One region of the Pseudobutyrivibrio sp. C4 genome, then DNA from elsewhere that is predicted to be linked to it. Evidence: predicted binding sites of a transcription regulator. Region 1 holds the regulator's gene; each other region holds the start of a gene.

Region 1 (2,279 bases):
TCGTACAGCCTGTGATTTGATTGTGATTCCACGCTCACGCTCCAAATCCATGTTATCAAGGACCTGGGCTTGCATTTCACGCTCAGTAAGAGTGCCAGTCATCTGTATGATACGATCGGCAAGGGTTGATTTGCCGTGATCGATATGTGCAACAATGCAAAAATTTCTGATTTTACTTTGATCCATAAAACACCTCTATATTAATGTAATTATTTTTGCAAAAAACGATGATATTTACAAAAATGATTGCCCTCATATATTACCAAAGCTTAGGAAAAATAACAATTATATAACATTAATAAAGAAAGTATAAAAAATATCTTAAGGCGGTTGACAAAAGGGGACCCTAGGTGTAAATTAACATCAGAAAATGATTAGCACTCCAATCAGATGAGTGCTAACAACATAAAACTGAGTGGGAGTGAGGTGAATGTATGGCTGATATCGAACTAGATGAGAGAAAAGTTAAAATCTTAAATGCAATCATTAAGAATTACCTTGAAACTGGTGAGCCAGTTGGTTCAAGAACAATATCAAAATACACTGATTTGAATCTTAGTTCAGCTACCATCCGAAACGAGATGTCAGATCTTGAGGATTTAGGCTATATAGTTCAGCCACATACATCGGCAGGTCGTATTCCTTCAGATAAAGGTTACAGATTCTACGTAAACAACCTGATAGCTGAGAAGGACAAAGAAGTTGCTGACATGCAGGAGTGGATGATTGAGAAGACTGAAAAGATGGAAAGCCTTCTCAAGAATGTAGCAAAAACACTTGCAAACAATACCCAGTATGCCACATTAGTTTCAGCTCCTTCAGTTGTTTCAAATAGATTAAAGTTCGTTCAGCTTTCAGCTGTTGATGAACACCAGGTACTTTCAGTAGTTGTCATGGATGGCAACATCGTTAAGAACAAAATCATTAATGTGGATAAGCCACTTGATAATGAAACAATGTTAAAGCTTAACATGCTTCTTAACACAAATCTTAACGGCCTGACAGTTGACCAGATTAATCTGGCAGTTATATCCAGATTAAAGGAGCAGGCAGGTATCCATGATGAGATTGTAGAGCAGGTACTCGATACCGTAGCAGAGACAATCACTGAAGGCGATGATTTACAGGTTTATACTTCAGGTGCTACCAACATCTTCAAGTATCCAGAGCTTGCAGATTCAAAGAAGGCTTCTGAATTATTAGATACATTCGAAGAAAAACAATCACTTATAGAGCTTCTTAATGATAGCTCAAGTGAAAATGAGAGCACAGGAATTCAGGTATATATCGGAGACGAATCTCCAATATCAACTATGAAGGATTGTTCGATTGTTACAGCAACATACGAGCTTGGCGATGGAGTCAAAGGTACAATTGGTATCGTTGGTCCAAAGCGTATGGACTACGAAAATGTTGTTGACAATATAAAAAGTCTTAAAGGTCAGCTAGATAAATTACTGAAACAGGAAGCTGACAGAAATAAAGGATAAAAGAAATTAAGGAGATGTAAATTCGTGGCAGAGAATAAAGAAAAAATGGAAGAGTTCTCTACTGAAGAAGCAGTTAAAGAAGCTATGGAAAATGCGGAAGCGATGGCTGAAGAAGCCGAAGCTGAAGTGACAGAAGCTTCTGAGGAAAACACTTCAGAAGAATCTTCAAAAGAGGAAAAGGATGGCAAGAAGCCATTCAAGAAAAAAGAAAAGAAAAAAGATAAGCGTGATGAGCAGATAGAGCAGCTTACTGATAGAGTTACTCGTCAGATGGCAGAATTCGAAAACTTCCGTCGTCGTACAGAGCAGGAAAAGGCTCAGATGTTTGGAAATGGCGCAAAGGCCATCATTGAAAAGGTTCTTCCTGTAGTTGATAACTTCGAAAGAGGTCTTGCTACAGTTGAGGAGGGAGCAGATCCATTTGCTGATGGAATGCTCATGATATACAAGCAGTTACTTACAACTCTCGAGGAAGCAGGTGTTAAGCCTATCGAGGCTGTAGGAAAGGAATTCAATCCTGATTTCCACAATGCAGTAATGCATGTTGAGGATGAGGAAGTTGGCGAGAACATCGTCGTAGAAGAATTCCAAAAGGGCTACATGTACAACGATTCAGTAGTTCGTCATTCAATGGTTAAGGTTGCAAATTAAGTAATTTAGGAGGATATAAATCATGGGAAAGATTATTGGTATCGATTTAGGAACAACTAACAGCTGTGTTGCTGTTATGGAAGGTGGAAAGCCTACCGTTATCGCAAATACAGAAGGTGCTAGAACAACACCATCTAT
Region 2 (2,279 bases), on a different contig from region 1:
AACAGCTTACAAAGCTTGATAAAGATAAATATATGCTGGTTGATACCAGAAATGAAGGAAGCCTTAAGTATGGTATGATTCCTGATGCTATCAGTATCACCCATGAATTATTTGAAGTTGATTTAGATAGCGTGGTAAATAAGCTAGATAGGTCAAAGCAAATCATTCTGTACTGCACCAGAGGACAGATTTCTATAGAGGATGCAGAAGTTTTAGCAGAGCAGGGATTTGATGCAGTAAGCCTTAAGGGCGGATATAACAGCTATCTTTCATACATGATGGATAAGCAAAATTCTGAAGCTGATGATGAGCTTAAGGAACAGAGAGCAGAAATAGAAAAGAGTATTCGAAAGAAATTCCACAAGAGCTTATTTTCTCCATTTGCCAGAGCATGCAAGGAGTATGAGCTTATAAAAGAAGGAGACCACATAGCTGTTTGTATTTCCGGTGGTAAAGATTCTATGCTTATGGCAAAGCTTTTCCAGGAGATTCAAAGGCATCAAAAGGTCAACTTTAATCTGACTTTCCTTGTAATGGATCCTGGATACAGCGAGGTAAATCGTCGCCTTATCGAAAGTAATGCAAAGCTTATGGGGATTCCAATTGTTATTTACGAAAGCGATATTTTCGATGCCGTAGACACTGTTGATAAGAACCCATGCTACTTATGTGCTAGAATGCGCCGAGGCCACTTATATTCAAAGGCAAAGGAATTAGGGTGCAACAAAATCGCCCTTGGTCATCACTACGACGATGTTATCGAAACAATCCTTATGGGAATGCTTTACGGAGCTCAGATTCAGACAATGATGCCAAAGCTTCATTCCACAAACTTTGAAGGCATGGAATTGATTCGCCCACTTTATCTTGTTAGACAGGATGATATTATTGCATGGCAAAGATACAATGGATTGCATTTCCTTCAGTGTGCATGTCATTTCACAGAGACATGTGACAGCTGTTCAGTAGATGGTACAAGCGCGTCAAAGCGTCTTGAAACAAGAAATCTTATTGCCGAGCTAAAGAAGGTTAATCCTTACGTAGAGTCAAATATCTTCAGAAGTGTTGAGAATGTAAATCTTGCTACTGTAATAGCTTACAAGCAGGATGGAGTAAAGCATCATTTCTTGGATGATTATGATAATTATCAATAATGAACTACTAAATTGATAACAAATTATACTATTAGCACTCATTGTATATGAGTGCTAATTTTTTATTGACTTTGATTTTTCCCAGTATTATCATACTCATTAGTGAATAAACAAAGGAGTGATTGAAATGGGTAACAAAAAAGGTAGTTTATCAATTACAAGTGAAAATATTTTTCCAGTGATCAAAAAGTGGCTATACTCAGATCACGACATTTTTTATAGAGAGCTTATTTCAAACGGATGTGATGCTATCACAAAGCTTAAAAAGCTTGATATGATGGGTGAGTACTCACTTCCTCTTGATTATAAGGCAAAGATTCAGGTTATCGTAAGCCCTGAGGACAAGACACTTACATTCATTGATAATGGTCTTGGTATGACAGCTGATGAAGTAGATGAGTATATCAATCAAATTGCTTTCTCTGGCGCTACAGATTTCCTTGAGAAATATAAGGACAAGGCTGATTCAGATCAGATTATTGGTCACTTTGGTCTTGGCTTCTATTCTGCATTTATGGTAGCAGATGAAGTACACATCGATACACTTTCATACAAGGATGGTGCTACAGCAGTTCATTGGGAATGCGATGGCGGCACAGAATTCGAAATGGGCGATGGTGATTGGGACCAGGTAGGTACTAAAATCACATTATTCTTAAACGAAGATTGCCTCGAGTTTGCTAATGAATACAGAGCCCGCGAAGTCATCGAAAAGTACTGTTCATTCATGCCTACAGAGATTTTCCTTTCAAAGAAGGATGCTCCAGAAGAGTATGAGACAATCGATGCAGCTGACAAGCTCGATACAGATAAAGTTATTGAAGAAATCCATGAGGATGCTAAGTTCGAAGAAAAAGAAAATGAAAATGGAGAAAAAGAACAGGTAGAGGTTTCACCTGCAAAGGATAAGCTTAAAATCGTTAAGCGTCCAGTAGCATTAAATGAGACTCAGCCACTTTGGACAAAGTCTCCATCAGAGTGCACAGAAGAAGAGTATAAGGCATTCTATCGTGATGTATTCCACGACTACAAGGAGCCACTTTTCTGGATTCACCTCAACATGGATTATCCATTTAACCTTAAGGGTATTTTATACTTCCCTAAGATTAACACTGAGTATGATTC
Region 3 (2,279 bases), 120 kb from region 1:
CACTATTTTTGTTGCTTTCAGAGGAACTGACGATACACTTGTTGGGTGGAAAGAAGATTTTAATATGTGCTTTTCCGAAGGCACTGGCGGTCAGCTTCAGGCGGCAGATTATCTCAATACCAATTTTGCTAGGACAATGAAAAAGCTTCGAATTGGTGGCCACTCAAAGGGTGGTAATTTTGCTGTTTATGGAAGCACATTCTGCAGGGGCCATATACAGGATAGTATCTTAGAAGTATACAATTTTGATGGACCTGGATTTATTCCGGAAGTCCTCAAAAAGCCTGCTTATAAAGCTATGATTAATAGAGTTCATAAGTTTATTCCGGAAGAATCTATTATTGGAATGCTTATGTATACAGAGGCAAAGATGCAGGTTATTGTCAGCGATGCGAAGGGGATTAACCAACATGACCCATTGAGCTGGCAGATAAAACGCAATAAATTTGAACAGGTAGATGCAGTTGCCTCGTCTTCAGTTTTAATTGATGAAGTCATCAAGAAATGGGCTGTTCAGTTTGATTATGAGACCAGGGCTGCATTTGGTGATGTTTTCTTTTCATCGCTTATTAGCTCATCAGGGGCTACAAGGCTTTCGCAGATTACATCTAGTAAAGTCAGGTCTATTGCGTCGCTAACAAAAGAGATACAAACTCTTGATCCGAAGAATCAGGCTTTGATTTTGGATGTATTTGGCAAACTTGCGGCTGCAGGTGGCGATAGTCTTAAGCATTCTCTGCTTTCTAAGCTACCTAAAAGTTTAATAATGAGAAAAAATGAGAAATAAAGAGAAAATAAGAGCTTTTCATAGGATTCTTTCGAAAACTACTAACCTTAATTGCTTGCAACTGATTCGAGAGAATCCTATTATACTCTTTGTGGTTAGCACTCGACTGAATGGAGTGCTAATAAATGATTTTGATACTTAAATTAGGAGGTAATATAAAATGAAATTAGTTCCATTAACAGATCGCGTTGTATTAAAGCAGTGCGAAGCAGAAGAGACTACAAAGTCTGGTATTATTCTTGCATCTGCAGCACAGGAGAAGCCACAGGAAGCTATGGTTATAGCTGTTGGCCCTGGCGGAATTGTCGACGGTAAGGAAATCACAATGCAGGTTAAAGAAGGCCAGAAGGTTATATATTCAAAGTACGCTGGTACAGAAGTTAAGCTTGAAGGCGAGGAGTACATTATCGTTCGTCAGAATGATATTCTCGCAGTTGTAGAATAATATTTAGGAAAAGAGGTAGATTATTATGGCAAAAGAAATTAAGTATGGCGCTGAAGCAAGACAGGCTCTTGAGGCAGGCGTAGATAAATTAGCAAATACAGTTAGAGTTACTATTGGACCAAAGGGACGTAATGTTGTTCTTTCAAAGTCTTACGGTGCTCCACTTATCACTAACGATGGTGTTACTATCGCTAAGGATGTTGAGCTTGAGGATGCATTCGAAAACATGGGTGCTCAGCTCGTAAAGGAAGTTGCTACAAAGACAAACGATGTAGCAGGTGATGGTACTACAACAGCTACAGTTTTAGCACAGGCTATGGTAAAGGAAGGTATGAAGAACCTTGCTGCTGGTGCAAACCCAATCGTTCTTAGAAAGGGTATGAAGAAGGCTACAGATTGTGCTGTTAAGGCTATTCTTGAAATGTCTAAGGCTGTAGATGGCAAGGAGCAGATCGCTCGTGTTGCAGCAATTTCTGCTGGTGATGATGAAGTAGGTCAGATGGTAGCTGATGCTATGGAAAAGGTTTCTAACGATGGTGTTATTACAATCGAGGAATCAAAGACAATGCAGACAGAGCTTGACCTTGTAGAAGGTATGCAGTTTGACAGAGGTTACATTTCAGCTTACATGTGCACAGACATGGACAAGATGGAAGCAAACCTTGATGATCCATATATTCTTATTACAGACAAGAAGATTTCTAACATTCAGGAACTCCTTCCACTTCTTGAGCAGGTTGTTCAGTCAGGTGCTAGACTCCTTATCATTGCTGAGGATATCGAGGGCGAGGCTCTTACAACTCTTATCCTTAACAAGCTTCGTGGAACATTCAACGTTGTTGCAGTTAAGGCTCCAGGATATGGTGACAGACGTAAGGAAATGCTTCAGGATATCGCAATCCTTACAGGTGGCCAGGTAATTTCTGAGGAAGTTGGCCTTGAGCTTAAGGATGCAACTCTTGAGCAGCTTGGTCGTGCTAAGTCTGTAAAGGTTAACAAGGAGAACACAGTTATCGTTGATGGTCTTGGTGATAAGGCTGCAATCGA

The links. Region 1 encodes HrcA, which represses chaperone genes, less so after heat shock. Its sites were predicted from a motif close to TGTTAGCACTCNNNNNNNNNGAGTGCTAACA; they were not measured.
Region 2: the regulator HrcA is predicted to act here: its motif matches at 1,184-1,214, upstream of htpG (molecular chaperone HtpG).
Region 3: the regulator HrcA is predicted to act here: its motif matches at 881-911, upstream of BMY66_RS02115 (co-chaperone GroES).

The regions. Positions count from the first base shown of each region.
Region 1 covers NZ_FOHF01000001.1:564,332-566,610, reverse strand. The annotation lists gene lepA (translation elongation factor 4) at 1-186, opposite strand, end outside; gene hrcA (heat-inducible transcriptional repressor HrcA) at 435-1,490, shown strand; gene grpE (nucleotide exchange factor GrpE) at 1,536-2,141, shown strand; gene dnaK (molecular chaperone DnaK) at 2,164-2,279, shown strand, end outside.
Region 2 covers NZ_FOHF01000003.1:239,161-241,439, forward strand. The annotation lists gene BMY66_RS07715 (PP-loop family protein) at 1-1,154, shown strand, start outside; gene htpG (molecular chaperone HtpG) at 1,282-2,279, shown strand, end outside.
Region 3 covers NZ_FOHF01000001.1:440,665-442,943, reverse strand. The annotation lists gene BMY66_RS02120 (Mbeg1-like protein) at 1-787, shown strand, start outside; gene BMY66_RS02115 (co-chaperone GroES) at 948-1,232, shown strand; gene groL (chaperonin GroEL) at 1,258-2,279, shown strand, end outside.